DNA from 3 places in the Kribbella sp. NBC_00359 genome. Region 1 is predicted to be linked to each of the others. Evidence: riboswitches for the same ligand, from Rfam matches in the RefSeq annotation. Region 1 holds a riboswitch; each other region holds the start of a gene.

Region 1 (4,548 bases):
ATCGACGGCAGGAACTCGTGCAACGGCGGGTCGATCAACCGGATCGTCACCGGCTGCCCGTCCATCGCGGCCAGCAATTCGAGGAAGTCGCCACGCTGCAGCGGCTCGAGCTCCGTGAGCGCCGCCTCGAGATCGGCGTCGTTGTCCGCCAGGATCAACCGCTCGACCGACTCGCGCCGCTCCCCCAGGAACATGTGCTCGGTCCGGCACAGCCCGATCCCCTCGGCGCCGAAGCGCCGCGCCCGGGCCGCGTCGTCCGCGGTGTCCGCATTGGTCCGGACGCCGAGCCGCCGTACCTCGTCGGCGTGGGTGATCAACCGGTGCACCGACGCCACGAGTTCGTCCCCGGCGTCCGGGGACAGGGAGCCCTCGAAGTACTGCACGACCGGCGACGGGACGACCGGGACCTCGCCGCGGAAGATCTCGCCGGTGGTGCCGTCGATCGAGATCGTCTCGCCGGCCTCGATCACCGTTCCGTTGACCTTGATGGTGCCTTGGGCAACATTCACGTCGAGTTCCTCGGCGCCGCAGACGCAGGTCTTGCCCATGCCGCGGGCGACCACGGCCGCGTGCGAGGTCTTGCCGCCGCGGCTGGTCAGGATGCCCTGCGCGGCGATCATGCCGTGCAGGTCGTCCGGGTTCGTCTCGCGGCGGACCAGGATCACCTTCTCGCCCTTGTCCGCCGCCTCGACCGCGGCCGCGGAGGTGAACACGACCGTGCCGGAGGCCGCGCCCGGCGACGCGCCGATCGCCTTGGTGATCAGGTCCTTGTCCGCGTCCGCGTCGAACCGCGGGAACATCAGCTGCGCGAGCTGCGCACCCTTCACCCGGCGCAGCGCCTCGTCGGTGTCGATCACGCCCTCGTCGATCAGGCTGGTCGCGATCCGGAACGCCGCCGCCGCGGTCCGCTTGCCGACCCGGGTCTGCAGCATCCACAGCTTGCCGCGCTCGACGGTGAACTCGATGTCGCACAGGTCGCGGTAGTGTCCCTCGAGTTTCGCCATGATCGCCATCAGATCGTCGTACGACGTCTTGTCGATCTGCTCGAGGTCCGCGAGCGGGACCGTGTTCCGGATGCCGGCCACCACGTCCTCCCCCTGCGCGTTCTGCAGGTAGTCGCCGTACACGCCGGGCTGGCCGGTCGAGGGGTCGCGGGTGAACGCTACGCCGGTGCCGGAGTCCATGCCGAGGTTGCCGAACACCATCGAGCAGATGTTGACCGCCGTACCGAGGTCGGTGGCGATCCGCTCCTGCCGGCGGTAGAGGATCGCGCGCTCGGAGTTCCACGAGCCGAAGACAGCCTCGATCGCGAGGTCCATCTGGGTCCGCGGGTCCTGCGGGAACTCGCGGCCGGTGTGGTCGTGCACGGCCTGCTTGAACGTCTCGACCAGGCCCTTCAGGTCGTCGGCGTCCAGGTCGAGGTCGTTGCGGGTGCCCTTGGCCTGTTTGGCCGCCTCGATCGCGTCCTCGAAGACGTCGCCTTCCATGCCGAGCACGGTCTTGCCGAACATCTGGATCAGCCGCCGGTAGGCGTCCCAGGCGAACCGCGGGTTGCCGGAGTGGTGGGCGAGGCCGTTCACCGAGTCGTCGTTCAGGCCGACGTTCAGGACGGTCTCCATCATGCCGGGCATCGACACGGCCGCGCCGGACCGGACCGAGACCAGCAGCGGGTCGTCGGCCTGGCCGAGCTTCTTGCCCATCGTCTGCTGCAGCAGGTCGACGTGGTGGTCGATCTCGTCGGCCAGCTCCGGCGGCACCGTACCGGTGGCCAGGTACACGCGGCAGGCGTCGGCCGTGATGGTGAAGCCGGGCGGCACCGGCAGGCCGAGATTGGTCATCTCGGCCAGGTTCGCCCCCTTCCCGCCGAGCAGCTGTTTCATGCTCTTGTTGCCTTCGGCGAAGTCATAGACGAGTTTCGGCACGATCACTCCCTGGGTTTCAGGCGGTGCGTAGGCGCGGTGAGGTGGCCCGCTGGCCCATCGACTCCGGTGGCGGGGGCGTGCTTTCAGAGTAAGCCAAAAAACCAGTCCAGTTGAACACTGGTCTCACGATGCCGACGTGACCCTCCCCACAGGTTGAAGGCCGGAAAACCCTTCCCTGGTTGACAACGCGAGACAATCGGCCGGTTCACCGATGAAACGCCAGAACGACGCGAAACCGCTCTTTCGTCCGGAGTCATGAAGTGCGAATCGTCTCGCCGTACGGCGTTCAGCGGCGTTCACCGGCCTGTGCGCGTACGCTCGTCAGTGCCGACGGTTCGCCCGGTCATGCGGTCTGTGACCTGGCGAGGCAAGAGGGAACCCGGTGCGAATCCGGGACTGCCCCGCAGCGGTGAACGGGAACGACCGCCGTCACGAGCACTGGACGCCCAGCGTCCGGGAAGCGACGGCCAGTAGGTCCACCGGTCAGCGACCGGTCTGCCCGTGAGTCCGAAGACCTGCCGCCGGCGCGCGCACCAGCCGGTGCGCGCGGGAACGGTGGTCTCGTGGGAGGACCCGTCCGGCGTCTTTCGCGACCCCGCCGATCCCCTGGCACGCTCGCGAGGAGAGAGACGTGAACACCATCAAGACAGTGCTGGGCTACCCACGGATCGGGCCGGCCCGCGAACTCAAGAAGGCCGTCGAGAAGTACTGGTCCGGCGACAGCGACGCGGCCGAGCTGGAGACGACCGCCCGCCGGCTCCGGGCCGACACCTGGCGCGACCTGGCCGGCCGCGGCCTCGACGTACTCCCGGGCAACACCTTCTCGTACTACGACCAGATGCTCGATCACGTGCAGCTGTTCGGCATCGTCCCCGACCGCTTCCGGGGCCCGTCCAGGCTGGACACGTACTTCGCGATGGCCCGCGGCCGGGACGACGTCGCGCCCCTGGAGCTGACCAAGTGGTTCGACACCAACTACCACTACCTGGTCCCCGAGCTCACCGAGGACACCGTCTTCCAGCTCGATCCGGCCAAGCCGCTCGAGGACCTCACGGCCGCTCGCGAACTCGGCGTCGACACCCGACCGGTCCTGATCGGACCACTGACCTTCCTCTTGTTGTCGAAGTCCGTCACTCCCGGCTTCGAACCGCTCAGCCTGCTGGACCGTCTGCTGGACGCGTACGCCGATCTGCTCAGCCAACTCGAGTCCGCCGGAGCGGAGTGGGTGCAGCTGGACGAGCCGGCACTGGTCCAGGACCGCACTCCCGCCGAGCTCGACGCACTCCGTCGCGCCTATGACCGACTGGCCACTCTCACCGATCGCCCGCGCCTGCTGGTCGCGACGTACTTCGGTGATCCCGGCCCGGCGTTGCCCGTGCTGACGTCGACCGCAGTGGACGGTCTCGCGGTCGACCTGGTCTCCGCCCCTGGGCTCGTCGACCAACTCGCCGTACTGCCGAGCCTGCGGCGCAAGACGGTGGTCGCCGGAGTGGTTGACGGCCGCAACGTCTGGCGCACTCACCTGGGCGACGCGCTCTCGACCTGCACGAAGTTGCTCGGGTCGGTCGGGCAGCTGGCCGTCTCCACCTCCTGCTCACTCCAGCACGTGCCGTACGACGTGGAGGCGGAAGACGACCTGGATCCACGGGTTCGCGAGCGGCTCGCGTTCGCGCGGCAGAAGGTCGACGAGGTCGTGGTGCTCGGCCGGGCGCTGAGCGAGGGGCCGGGCGTTCTGGTCGATCTCGGCAATCCGTCCGGCGGACCGGTCGAGGAGTCCGGCCTGATCCGCGAACAATCGGTCCGCGACCGGGCTGCTGCGATTCGTCCCGCGGATCGACAGCGGCCGCCGTACGACGAACGCCGTACGGCGCAGGAGTCGATCGGGCTGCCCGCGCTCGCGACCACGACGATCGGGTCCTTCCCGCAGACCGCGGACATCCGCCGGGCTCGTGCCGATCTCCGGACCGCGCGGATCGACGCGGCGACGTACGACGAGCTGATGCGGGCCGAGATCGCGCGGGTGATCGGCCTGCAGGAGGAGCTCGGTCTCGACGTACTCGTCCACGGAGAGCCCGAGCGCAACGACATGGTCCAGTACTTCGCCGAGCAGCTGGACGGGTTCGCGACCACCAAACACGGCTGGGTGCAGTCGTACGGCAGCCGCTGCGTCCGTCCACCGATCCTGTACGGCGAGGTGTCGCGACCGGCCCCGATGACCGTGCCGTGGACGTCGTACGCGCAGTCCCTGACCGAGCGGCCGGTGAAGGGAATGCTGACCGGGCCGGTGACGATTCTGGCCTGGTCGTTCGTCCGTGACGACCAGCCGCTCGCCGTCACGGCCGACCAGGTCGCTCTGTCGCTTCGCGACGAAGTGGCCGACCTGGTCTCGGCCGGGATCAGGATCGTGCAGGTGGATGAGCCGGCGTTGCGTGAGCTGCTGCCGCTGCGCGCCGCGGAACAGAAGGCGTACCTGGACTGGGCGGTCGGTGCGTTCCGCCTCGCGACCGGTGGAGCACCGGCGGGCGTCCAGATCCACACGCATCTGTGCTACTCGGAGTTCGGCGCGGTGATCGCCGGGATCGACGGGCTCGATGCGGATGTGACCACGCTCGAGGCCGCCCGCTCA
Region 2 (4,548 bases), 880 kb from region 1:
GCCGCCCTCCGCTCGGTGACGGTGCGGATGAGGTTGCCCGCGGCAACTTCCCCGAGGTCGAGGTACTCCGCGCCCAGGTCCGCGGCGAGCTCCCCGGCCAGGCCGAGCCGGACCCCGCGACGCGGTTCGCAGTCGACCACGACGGTGGCGATCCCCTGCTGAGCGAGCCATCCGGCGGCCTGCCTCGCCCGGGCGAACGCTTTGTCTCCGTGGGTCGCGCGGCCGTCGGTGACAAGCACGAGCAGGGGCCGACGTCGTGGGTCGCGGATCGCGGCGATCCGTAGTACCTCCGCCGCCTGGAGCAGACCTTCGGCAAGGGGTGTGCGCCCACCGGTCGGTAGCGACTCGAGACGTCGTACGGCGGTCTCAACGCTGCCGGTGGGCGGCAAGGCAACCGTGGCCGCGGCGCCGGCGAACGTGATGAGGCCGACGGTGTCGCGACGCTGGTACGCGTCGAGCAGCAGCGAGACGATCGCGGTCTTCACTGCCCCCATCCGCTGCTTCGTCCCCATCGACCCCGACGCGTCAACACAGAACAGAACAAGGTTGCCCTCGCGCCCTTCCCGCACGGCGAGCCGCACATCCGAGGGTCGTACGGCGAGCCCGGCACCGGCGCGACCCCGAGCGTGCTGATGCGGGGCGGCGGACCGGATGGTCGCCAGCAGATGCGGACGCCCAGCCTCCCGACCGATGCGGGCGCGATCACCCACCACGCGCCCGACCTCGGTGATCGCCCGGGACCGACGCCCGGCGACACCGGCGCCCGCGGCCTGCACGCTGAGCAGTCGCGCCTTGTAGGGCTCGGAGCTTCCAACCACCTCGCCGACCGGCGCCGGCCGGCCGCCCGCCTCGCCGGCCTCTCGGCCCGCGCCGGTGGCCGCCGAGTCCGAATCGGCGCCGGACTCAGCACCACCCGAGGCGGCCGAGTCGGCATCCGCCCGGCGCCCCTCGGAGCGGTCCGCGCCAGATAGGTTCGCCTCCGACCGGTCTGCTTCCGCCCGGTCTGCGTCGGGCCGGTCTGCGTCGGTCGGATCGGCCGGACTGCCGTCGTCTGTGGGGTCCACTCCCCCACCACCCGGGCCGTCGGGGTTGTCGTCGGGGTTGGGTGGTGGGGTGCTGTCTTGGATGGCTTGTTCTAGTTGGTCCTCGTCGAGGCCGGGGGCGTCGAAGGGGTTCCGGCGGCGGCGGTGGGGCAGGGCGAGTTTGGCGGCGGCGCGGACGTCGTCGACCTCGACGACGGTGCGACCGGACCAGGCCGCGTGAGCGACCGCCGTACGCGCGGTGACCAGGTCGGCGCGCATGCCGTCAACGTCGAAGGACGCGCAGATCTCGGCGATCTGGCGGAGCGCGGCGTCGGTCAGGATCACCTCGGTGATCAGGTCGCGCGCCTTGACGATGCGCTCGGCGAGTTCCCGCTGCGGTCCGTCGTGCCGCGCGACAAAGCCCGCCGGATCGGCCTCGTACGCGAGCCGCGCACGCATCACCTCCACCCGCACGGCAGGATCGCGGCTGGCGACGACGTCGACGGTCAGGCCGAAGCGATCGAGCAACTGCGGTCGGAGCTCGCCCTCCTCCGGGTTCATCGTGCCGACCAGGACGAAGCGCGCCGGGTGCGTGACGGACACCCCGTCACGTTCGACGGTCGCGCGGCCCATCGCGGCGGCGTCGAGCAGTACGTCGACCAGGTGATCGTGCAGGAGGTTGACCTCGTCGACGTACAGCAATCCACGGTGCGCGGCAGCAAGCAGACCGGGTTCGTACGCCGTGATGCCCTCGGCGAGCGCCTTCTCCAGATGCAGCGACCCGAGCACCCGGTCCTCGGTCGCGCCGACGGGCAACTCGACCAGCCGGGCAGGCCGGTTGAGGGCCTCCGTGCTGTGGTGCGGGCCGTCGGGACAGGTGTCGTCAGGGTGCTCGGGGTCGCAGGAGAACCGGCAGCCCGGCACAACGTCCACGGGCGGGAGGATCTCGGTCAGCGCGCGGACCGCGGTCGACTTCGCCGTACCCTTCTCGCCCCGGATCAGCACCCCGCCGATCGCCGGCGAGATGGCCGCCAGGATCAGGGCGAGCTGAAGGTCGTCCATTCCGACCACGGCGGTGAACGGGAATCCGGTGGACGGTGAGGCTGGCCGCATCGGCGGTGGGTCCCTTCGTCGAGCGGGTATCCACGCCCGCCACGGCTGGTACGCCGTACCGCGGTGACCGCGGGCCGGCGGACGGACGCGGATGTCCTGGCTCCCGGGCCGCGTCGACTTCGATCAGGCCCGGTCACAGTGGCGGGACCGCCCCGGACTCCCGGCCTCAGCCGGTCACCGGTGTTCCTCCACAACCGTCGGCCCGATCATGGCACACCCCGCCCGCCCGGCAACCATCACGGTCACGTGGCAACCCCCACGTCGACACCACCGTCCCGAAGTGCATCAGGCCCGGCGGCTCGCGCTCAGTGACCGCGGTGTGGGTCTCGGTCGGCTCTGGGCCTCCCGTCAGCCCGCCTGAGGGTGTTGACTGAGGACGTATGGGGGGTCTGCGGCCCGATCATCGCTTCGCCGGACGCGCAGCCGAACAACGGTTCCTCGGCGACGTGCTGCTCGACGCCGTGGCCGGCGTACCGCACGCGATCGTCATCCATGGCGAAGCCGGCATCGGCAAGACCCGCCTTGCCCGTGAGGTCTGCAGCGATTCGCAGCTGAACGTGCTCTGGGGATCGAGCGTGCACTTCGGTGGCGCGTCGGTCCCGTTCGCCCCGATCGCCGGCGCCTTGCAGGACTGGCTGAGCCGCGCGGATGCCGACGAGAGGGCCGAAACTCTCGCCGGGACCGATGAGCTGAGTGCCTTGCTGCCCTCGCTCGGCGTCAGTGGCGGCGTCGACGCCACGAGGCTTCCGATGCTCGTCGACCTCGTACTCAACCGGATCGCGGTACGACGGCCGACAGTGGTGGTCGTCGACGACCTGCAATGGGCCGACGTCGCCTCCCTGGACGCGATGGCCTACCTGATCGCCGGATTCCGCTCCCAGCCGTTGGTACTGCTGGCCACGTGCAGGACCGAGGAACGCGGCGAGGGGCATCCCCTCCATTCCTGGCTTGCCGACATGCGCCGGATGCCCTTCTTCGGCGAGCTCCGGTTGGATCCGCTGGACCTGGACGGCACCAGCAGCGAGATCGAAGGACTGCTCGGCCAGGCGCCGGACGTCGAACTCGCCGCCGAGGTCCTGGCCAGATCGGACGGCAACCCCTACCTCGTCGAACTGATGGTCAGCGGTCTGTCCGGCGCTGAGCGCACTCTTCCGGCCACCGTTCCCGCTGCGCTCCGCGAAGCCCTGCTCGCCGCCTGGCACAGCCTGTCGGACCAGGCCCGCTTGGTCACCAGAATCCTCGCCGTCGGCGGCCGACCAACCTCATCGGCCGTCCTGACCGAGGTCGCCGCCGCCCACGGACTCGACGCGAGCTCGATCACCCCCTGTCTCGCGGAAGCTCACGACCGCGGTGTCGTGGAAACCGCACCCGACGGCACCTCCTGGTTCCGGCACCCGCTCTTGGCCGACGTCTTGTACGACGGCCTGTCACCAGACCAAGCCGCGGAGCTCCATACCGACTACATCCGCGTACTCGAATCACGTCCCACCGAGATTGAGGCTGCCGACCTCGCGATCCACAACGAAAGAGCCGGAAACCTCGACGCCACCTACCACTGGTCCCTCGTGGCAGCCGATCACGCAGAAGGCCTGCGAGCCCCAACAGAGGAGGCGATCCAACTCCGCCGCGCGTGCGCTCTCTGGGAAACGGTGTCACCGACCATCCGCGGCGGGCGCGACGAGAGAATCGGCCTGTTACGGCGAACGAGCGCAGTCTGCGAGCGGGCAGGCTGGCCCGAGGTTTCAGTCACGCTCCTCACGGAGGCGCTGAGTTTGGTGAACAGGAAGCAGCAGCCGTTGCTGGCCAGCAATCTGCTGGTCTTGAGGGCCAACTGCCGCTGGCAATCGACATCGCCGGCGATGGCCGACCTGGACGAGTTCCTCGAAGCGATCGAGCTGACGACGGACTTCCCCGAAAGTGCGGAACGCGCCGTCGCGTTCGCCGAGCTAGCTGAGACCGAGGGCATGCATGGCCTGCCGAACGCCGAGATGCATGCGGACGAAGGCGTCCGGATCGGCCGCACATCAGGCTCGGTTCAGGCTCTTGGCCGGGCGGTCTGCGCACGCGCGTCGGTGTTGGGGGATTACGCGCCGCTGGCCTCGCTCGCCGAGGCTGACCTGTCACTGCAGATGGCGACGGCCTGCGGAGATACCAACACCGCCAACGACGCCGCCATCATCCGTTTCAATGCCCTGCACGAGCTCGGCCGGTGGGCCGAAGCAGCCGAGCTCACCCGCGCGGCTTACTTCAGCACCCTCGCCGACGGCGCCGGCTCCTGGGCATACTTCCTCGCGGGCATAGCCGCGCTCGAGTTGATCGACCTCGACCGCTGGGACGAGTGCCGGGCATTGCTGCGGTCCGCGCTCGCCGGACGATCCGCCGGGATCCCTGGAGCAGCTGTCAGGCTGGCTGC
Region 3 (4,548 bases), 3.2 Mb from region 1:
CAGCGCGTCGGCGAAGCCCATCAGGCCGAGGCCGACCGGGCGGTGGCGCTGGTTCGCGCGCTCGGACTCGGGGGTGGTGTAGAAGTTCACGTCGATGACGTTGTCGAGCATCCGGACCGCCGTCTTCACGGTGTCGCGGAGCAGGTCGGCGTCGAGACCGTCCTCGGTCAGGTGCGCGACCAGGTTGACCGAGCCCAGGTTGCAGACTGCGGTCTCCTCGACGGTCGTGTTGAGGGTGATCTCGGTGCACAGGTTCGACGAGTGGACCACGCCGTCGTGCTGCTGCGGCGAGCGCAGGTTGCAGGCGTCCTTGAAGGTGATCCACGGGTGCCCGGTCTCGAACAGCACGGTCAGCATCCGGCGCCACAGGTCGACGGCCTTGACCCGCTTGAAGACCCGGATCTCACCACGGTCCGCCGCGGCTTCGTAGCCGGTGTACGCCGCGGCGAACGCAGCGCCGTACAAGTCGTGCAGGTCGGGGACCTCGTTCGGCGAGAACAGGGTCCAGTCGCCACCCGCCTCGACGCGCTGGAGGAACAGGTCCGGCACCCAGTTGGCCGTGTTCATATCGTGGGTGCGGCGGCGCTCGTCACCCGTGTTCTTGCGGAGGTCGAGGAACTCCTCGACGTCGATGTGCCAGGTCTCCAGGTACGCACAGACCGCGCCCTTGCGCTTGCCACCCTGGTTGACCGCGACGGCGGTGTCGTTGGCGATCTTCAGGAACGGTACGACGCCCTGCGACTCACCGTTGGTGCCGCGGATCTTGGCGCCGATGCCGCGGACCGGCGTCCAGTCGTTGCCGAGGCCGCCGGAGTACTTGGCGAGCAGGGCGTTGTTGCGGATGCCGTGGAAGATGCCGGCCAGGTCGTCGTCGACCGTCGTCAGGAAGCACGACGACAGCTGCGGCCGGGTGGTGCCGGAGTTGAACAGCGTCGGCGTCGACGACATGAACCGGAACGAGCTGAGCAGCTCGTAGAACTGGATCGCGCGTGCCTCCCGGTCGTCCTCGCGCAGCGCCATCCCCATCGCGACCCGGAGGAAGAACGCCTGCTGCAGTTCGAACCGGACCTTGTCGATGTGCAGCAGATACCGGTCGTACAAGGTCTGGAGGGCGAGGAAGGTGAAGTCGAGATCGCGCTCGGGACGGATCGCGGCGGCGAGCCGATCCAGGTCGAAGGTGGCCAGCTCGGGATCGAGGTGACCGGCGTCGATACCGACCTGGATGTAGCGCGGGAAGTAGTCCGCGTAGGCGGCGGTCATGTCGGCCTGGCTGGCCTGCCGGGGCTCACCGTGCACGCGGCCGAGAGCCTCGCGGCGGATCTGGTCCAGCAGCAGGCGGGACGCGGCGAAGCTGTACTGCGGCTCGGTCTCGACGTAGGACCGGGCGGCCATCACCAGCGCGAGCTCGACCTCGTGCTGCGCGATGCCGTCGTAGCAGGAGCCGAGGGTCTCGTCCAGGATCAGCTCGGGATCGACCGAGTCGAGCCCGTCGGCCGCTTCCGCGACGATCACCCGCAGCCGGTCGACGTCCAATGGCGCGGTGCTGCCGTCCGCGGCACGCACCGAGAGCGCGGGCCTCTCGGCGATCCCGGCCGGGTCAGCTGGTGTCCTGGCCCTGGTCCGCTCTTCGCGGTACAACACATAGGCCCGGGCGACCTGGTGCTCACCGGCGCGCATCAGCGCCAGCTCGACCTGGTCCTGGATGTCTTCGACCTGGACGCTGCGGCGGGCGTCGCCCCGGCTGGTCAAGGCGTCCACGACCCGGCCGGTCAGGTCGGCCACCAGGTCGCGGACCCGGTGGGTGGCGCCGGCGTCGGCGCCCTCGACCGCGAGGAACGCCTTGCTCATGGCAACGGAGACGTTGGTCGGATCGAACGCGGTGCTGCTGCCGTCACGGCGGACGACGGTCAGCTGGATCGGCTGGTCGGTCGTCACCGCGGAGGATGAGGAAGCAATGGTCACAGGTGTGCTCTCCACAGGAGTTCGGAGGACCGTCGCCGCACGGATGGGCGCATGACGAGACAGGCAGCTCCGGCCGGGAACGCTGCCGCCACGCCCTGCGACCCACCCGCGAGGTCTCGGACCGCGTGCACCGGCGGTGCACGCGCCGGTGGCAGGTATCCGGACTCGCGGACAGTCTCCGCTCACCGTTGCGGGGCAGCTCCGGATTCGCACCGGATTCCCCTGTTGCCTCGGCGTGGCCCACATCTTGTGGTCCCGGACGCGATGAGCTGTCCAAATATGTAGAGCCGCTCCGAACCACCAGCAGTAGTGATGCTAGGTGGATCGCCCTAGATGTTGTGGTAGCGCCACGCCGGGTGTCGCACATGTTGTGGTCCTCACGCCGCGACCGCAGAGAGATCCTGCAGTGTCATGATCTCCGAGCCGTGGTGGATCAGCTCCCGGTTGAGCCGGAGCACGACGTGACCGAACGGCTCGCCGGCGTCCAGTTCGGTCGCCTGGCTCAGGCCGACCGCCATCACCCGCTCCTCGTCCAGCGCGGCGATCGACTCCTGCCAGGCATCCACCCAGTGCGTCAGCCAGGCGACCGCATCGCGGGCGTTGCCGTGCAGCGTGATGTCGGCGCGGCCCTGCCGGCTCTCGCCGAACGTCCACTCCCAGCGCTCGAAGAACGTCTCGGTCAGGTGGGCGATCAGCCAGGCGATCGTGCGCGGGCCGCGATGATCCGGCTCGTCCGGCCACTGCGCCACCCACTCCCCGGACCCGAGTGATCGGTAGTGCGAGGCGTAGTGACGTCGTACGACGGTCAGGGCCTCACTGCTCGGACGCCAGAAGTACTGCTCGTCGGTCAGTTGGGCGAGCCGCCCGGACAGCACCATCCAGCTGAAGCCGAGCTGGCCTCGCACCATCGCCATCGCCGATGGTCGGTGCAGGATCTCCCAGTCGAACGGCTCCGGCATCACGATTTCCTCACGCTCCCCGTCAGGCACCTCGATTTGAGACGCGATCGAACATGTGTTCGAATTGTGTCCCGACGGGGAGGAGAAAGTCAATGTGGACGGTGTGTTGGTTCTGGCCTCGACGGCACGGGTCTGCTAGGTGGTTCGATCCTGGTATCGGCCGCCGGGCTGGCGAAGCGCCGCTCGAGCAACGTGAACGCGTCGATCAGTTCGGGCGCCTCGTAGACGCGGTTCCGGCGGCCGTCGGTGACCTCGCGCAGGACGCGCGTCTCGACCAGGCGCGCGAGTCCTTGGTTGGCGGCCTGCTGAGACCGGTCGATGAGCCGCGCGGCCGCGGCGAGCGTGAGGACCGGGGCCGCGGGCAAGGCGTCGATCAACAGATCGGTGGCGGAGCCAGCGCGGACCGGCGCGGCCCGTTCGCGCCAGGTGGTCTTCAGGTCGGTCGCCGTCTGTTCGAAGCGCGCGGCCTCCGCGGTCGCATGAGTGCATGCCATCGCGAACATCTGCAGCCAGGGATTCGCCGCCGACCGAGCCTTGATCGTGGTCGCCCGTCCGACATAACGGAAGGCTGTCAGCGCGTCGATGTACTGCGTCGCATGCGTGGCGAGCGACAGCGACACCGGTGGCACGGTCCGGGTGATGAGGCCGTCGGCCCGCAGGATCAGGTGGATCAGCGCACGCCCGGTCCGTCCGTTGCCGTCGGCAAAGGGATGGATCGTCTCGAACTGTGCGTGTGCGATCGCGGTCTTGGCCAGCACTGGCAGCCGGGACTCCCGGACGAAGGTCATCAGATCGGCGAGCAGATCGGGGAGCAGCTGCGCCGGCGGCGGGACGTAGTACGCCTCGGCGGGGGAGCGGCCGCCGATCCAGTTCTGCAGATAGCGGACCTCCCCGCCGAACTCCGGCGTCGGAGACTGGGCCATCAGCCGACGGTGGGCCTCGAGCAGGTGGTCGACCTCGAGCTTGTCGCCGGCCTGGACGGACTCGGTCACCCAGGTCATCGCGTCGACAGCGCCCAGCACTTCCTCGGCGGTGACGTCGCCGGGTCCGCTGGTCGGCCGATCGCGCAGTACGTCGGCCTTGAGCAGGCGGCGCGCGCCGACCACGAGCCCCTCGATCTGCGACGACCCGACGGCCTCGGCCCGCAACAGGAGCCGTGCCAGTGCCTCGCTGTTCGTCAGGACGGCGGCGGTCGCGTCCAGCCGGGCGAGATCGCCGGCCGCATCCTCGAGCGCGGCGAGCACGTCGTCGGTCAGGTCGAACTCGCGCCCGACCAGCGGATCCGGGAAGTACAACTCGTACGACCCACCCAACCGCTCCGCCCGGGTGAACCCGTCCGGGTGCCCAGGCCACCGGTGCAACTCGACCCGTGCCATACCTCTTATTCAACCTTATCCACAAACCTTGAACAAGAGTCCACAGCCAGTGGATGGTGAACAGGTGAGCATGAGTGCGGAGGTGTGGACCCATCTGTGGGCAGACTGGTCCGTGGCCGAACGGAGACGGACGGAGGCGCCGGTGACGTTGGACGCGCAGACACGGCAGATGGTGGCCGCCAATGAGGCCGACTGGGACGCGCGGGCGCCGCTGCACGCGGCGAGCCGGTTCTACAGTCAGCCCGCGGAGT

Evidence for each region. A riboswitch is a leader RNA that binds a small molecule or an ion and turns the genes downstream of it on or off. The one in region 1 is predicted to bind cobalamin.
Region 2: linked by a shared signal. The riboswitch ahead of OG876_RS37785 (putative cobaltochelatase) and the one ahead of metE (5-methyltetrahydropteroyltriglutamate--homocysteine S-methyltransferase) in region 1 are both predicted to bind cobalamin.
Region 3: linked by a shared signal. The riboswitch ahead of OG876_RS26490 (ribonucleoside-diphosphate reductase subunit alpha) and the one ahead of metE (5-methyltetrahydropteroyltriglutamate--homocysteine S-methyltransferase) in region 1 are both predicted to bind cobalamin.

What each region holds. Positions count from the first base shown of each region.
Region 1 covers NZ_CP107975.1:8,643,150-8,647,697, forward strand. Annotated here, with positions in the region: gene ppdK (pyruvate, phosphate dikinase) at 1-1,925, opposite strand, end outside; cobalamin riboswitch at 2,237-2,459, shown strand; gene metE (5-methyltetrahydropteroyltriglutamate--homocysteine S-methyltransferase) at 2,554-4,548, shown strand, end outside.
Region 2 covers NZ_CP107975.1:7,767,752-7,772,299, forward strand. Annotated here, with positions in the region: gene OG876_RS37785 (putative cobaltochelatase) at 1-2,135, opposite strand, end outside; cobalamin riboswitch at 2,205-2,346, opposite strand; gene OG876_RS37790 (helix-turn-helix transcriptional regulator) at 2,516-4,548, shown strand, end outside.
Region 3 covers NZ_CP107975.1:5,415,967-5,420,514, forward strand. Annotated here, with positions in the region: gene OG876_RS26490 (ribonucleoside-diphosphate reductase subunit alpha) at 1-1,962, opposite strand, end outside; cobalamin riboswitch at 2,096-2,221, opposite strand; gene OG876_RS26495 (DinB family protein) at 2,340-2,921, opposite strand; gene OG876_RS26500 (Fic family protein) at 3,011-4,297, opposite strand; gene OG876_RS26505 (class I SAM-dependent methyltransferase) at 4,368-4,548, shown strand, end outside.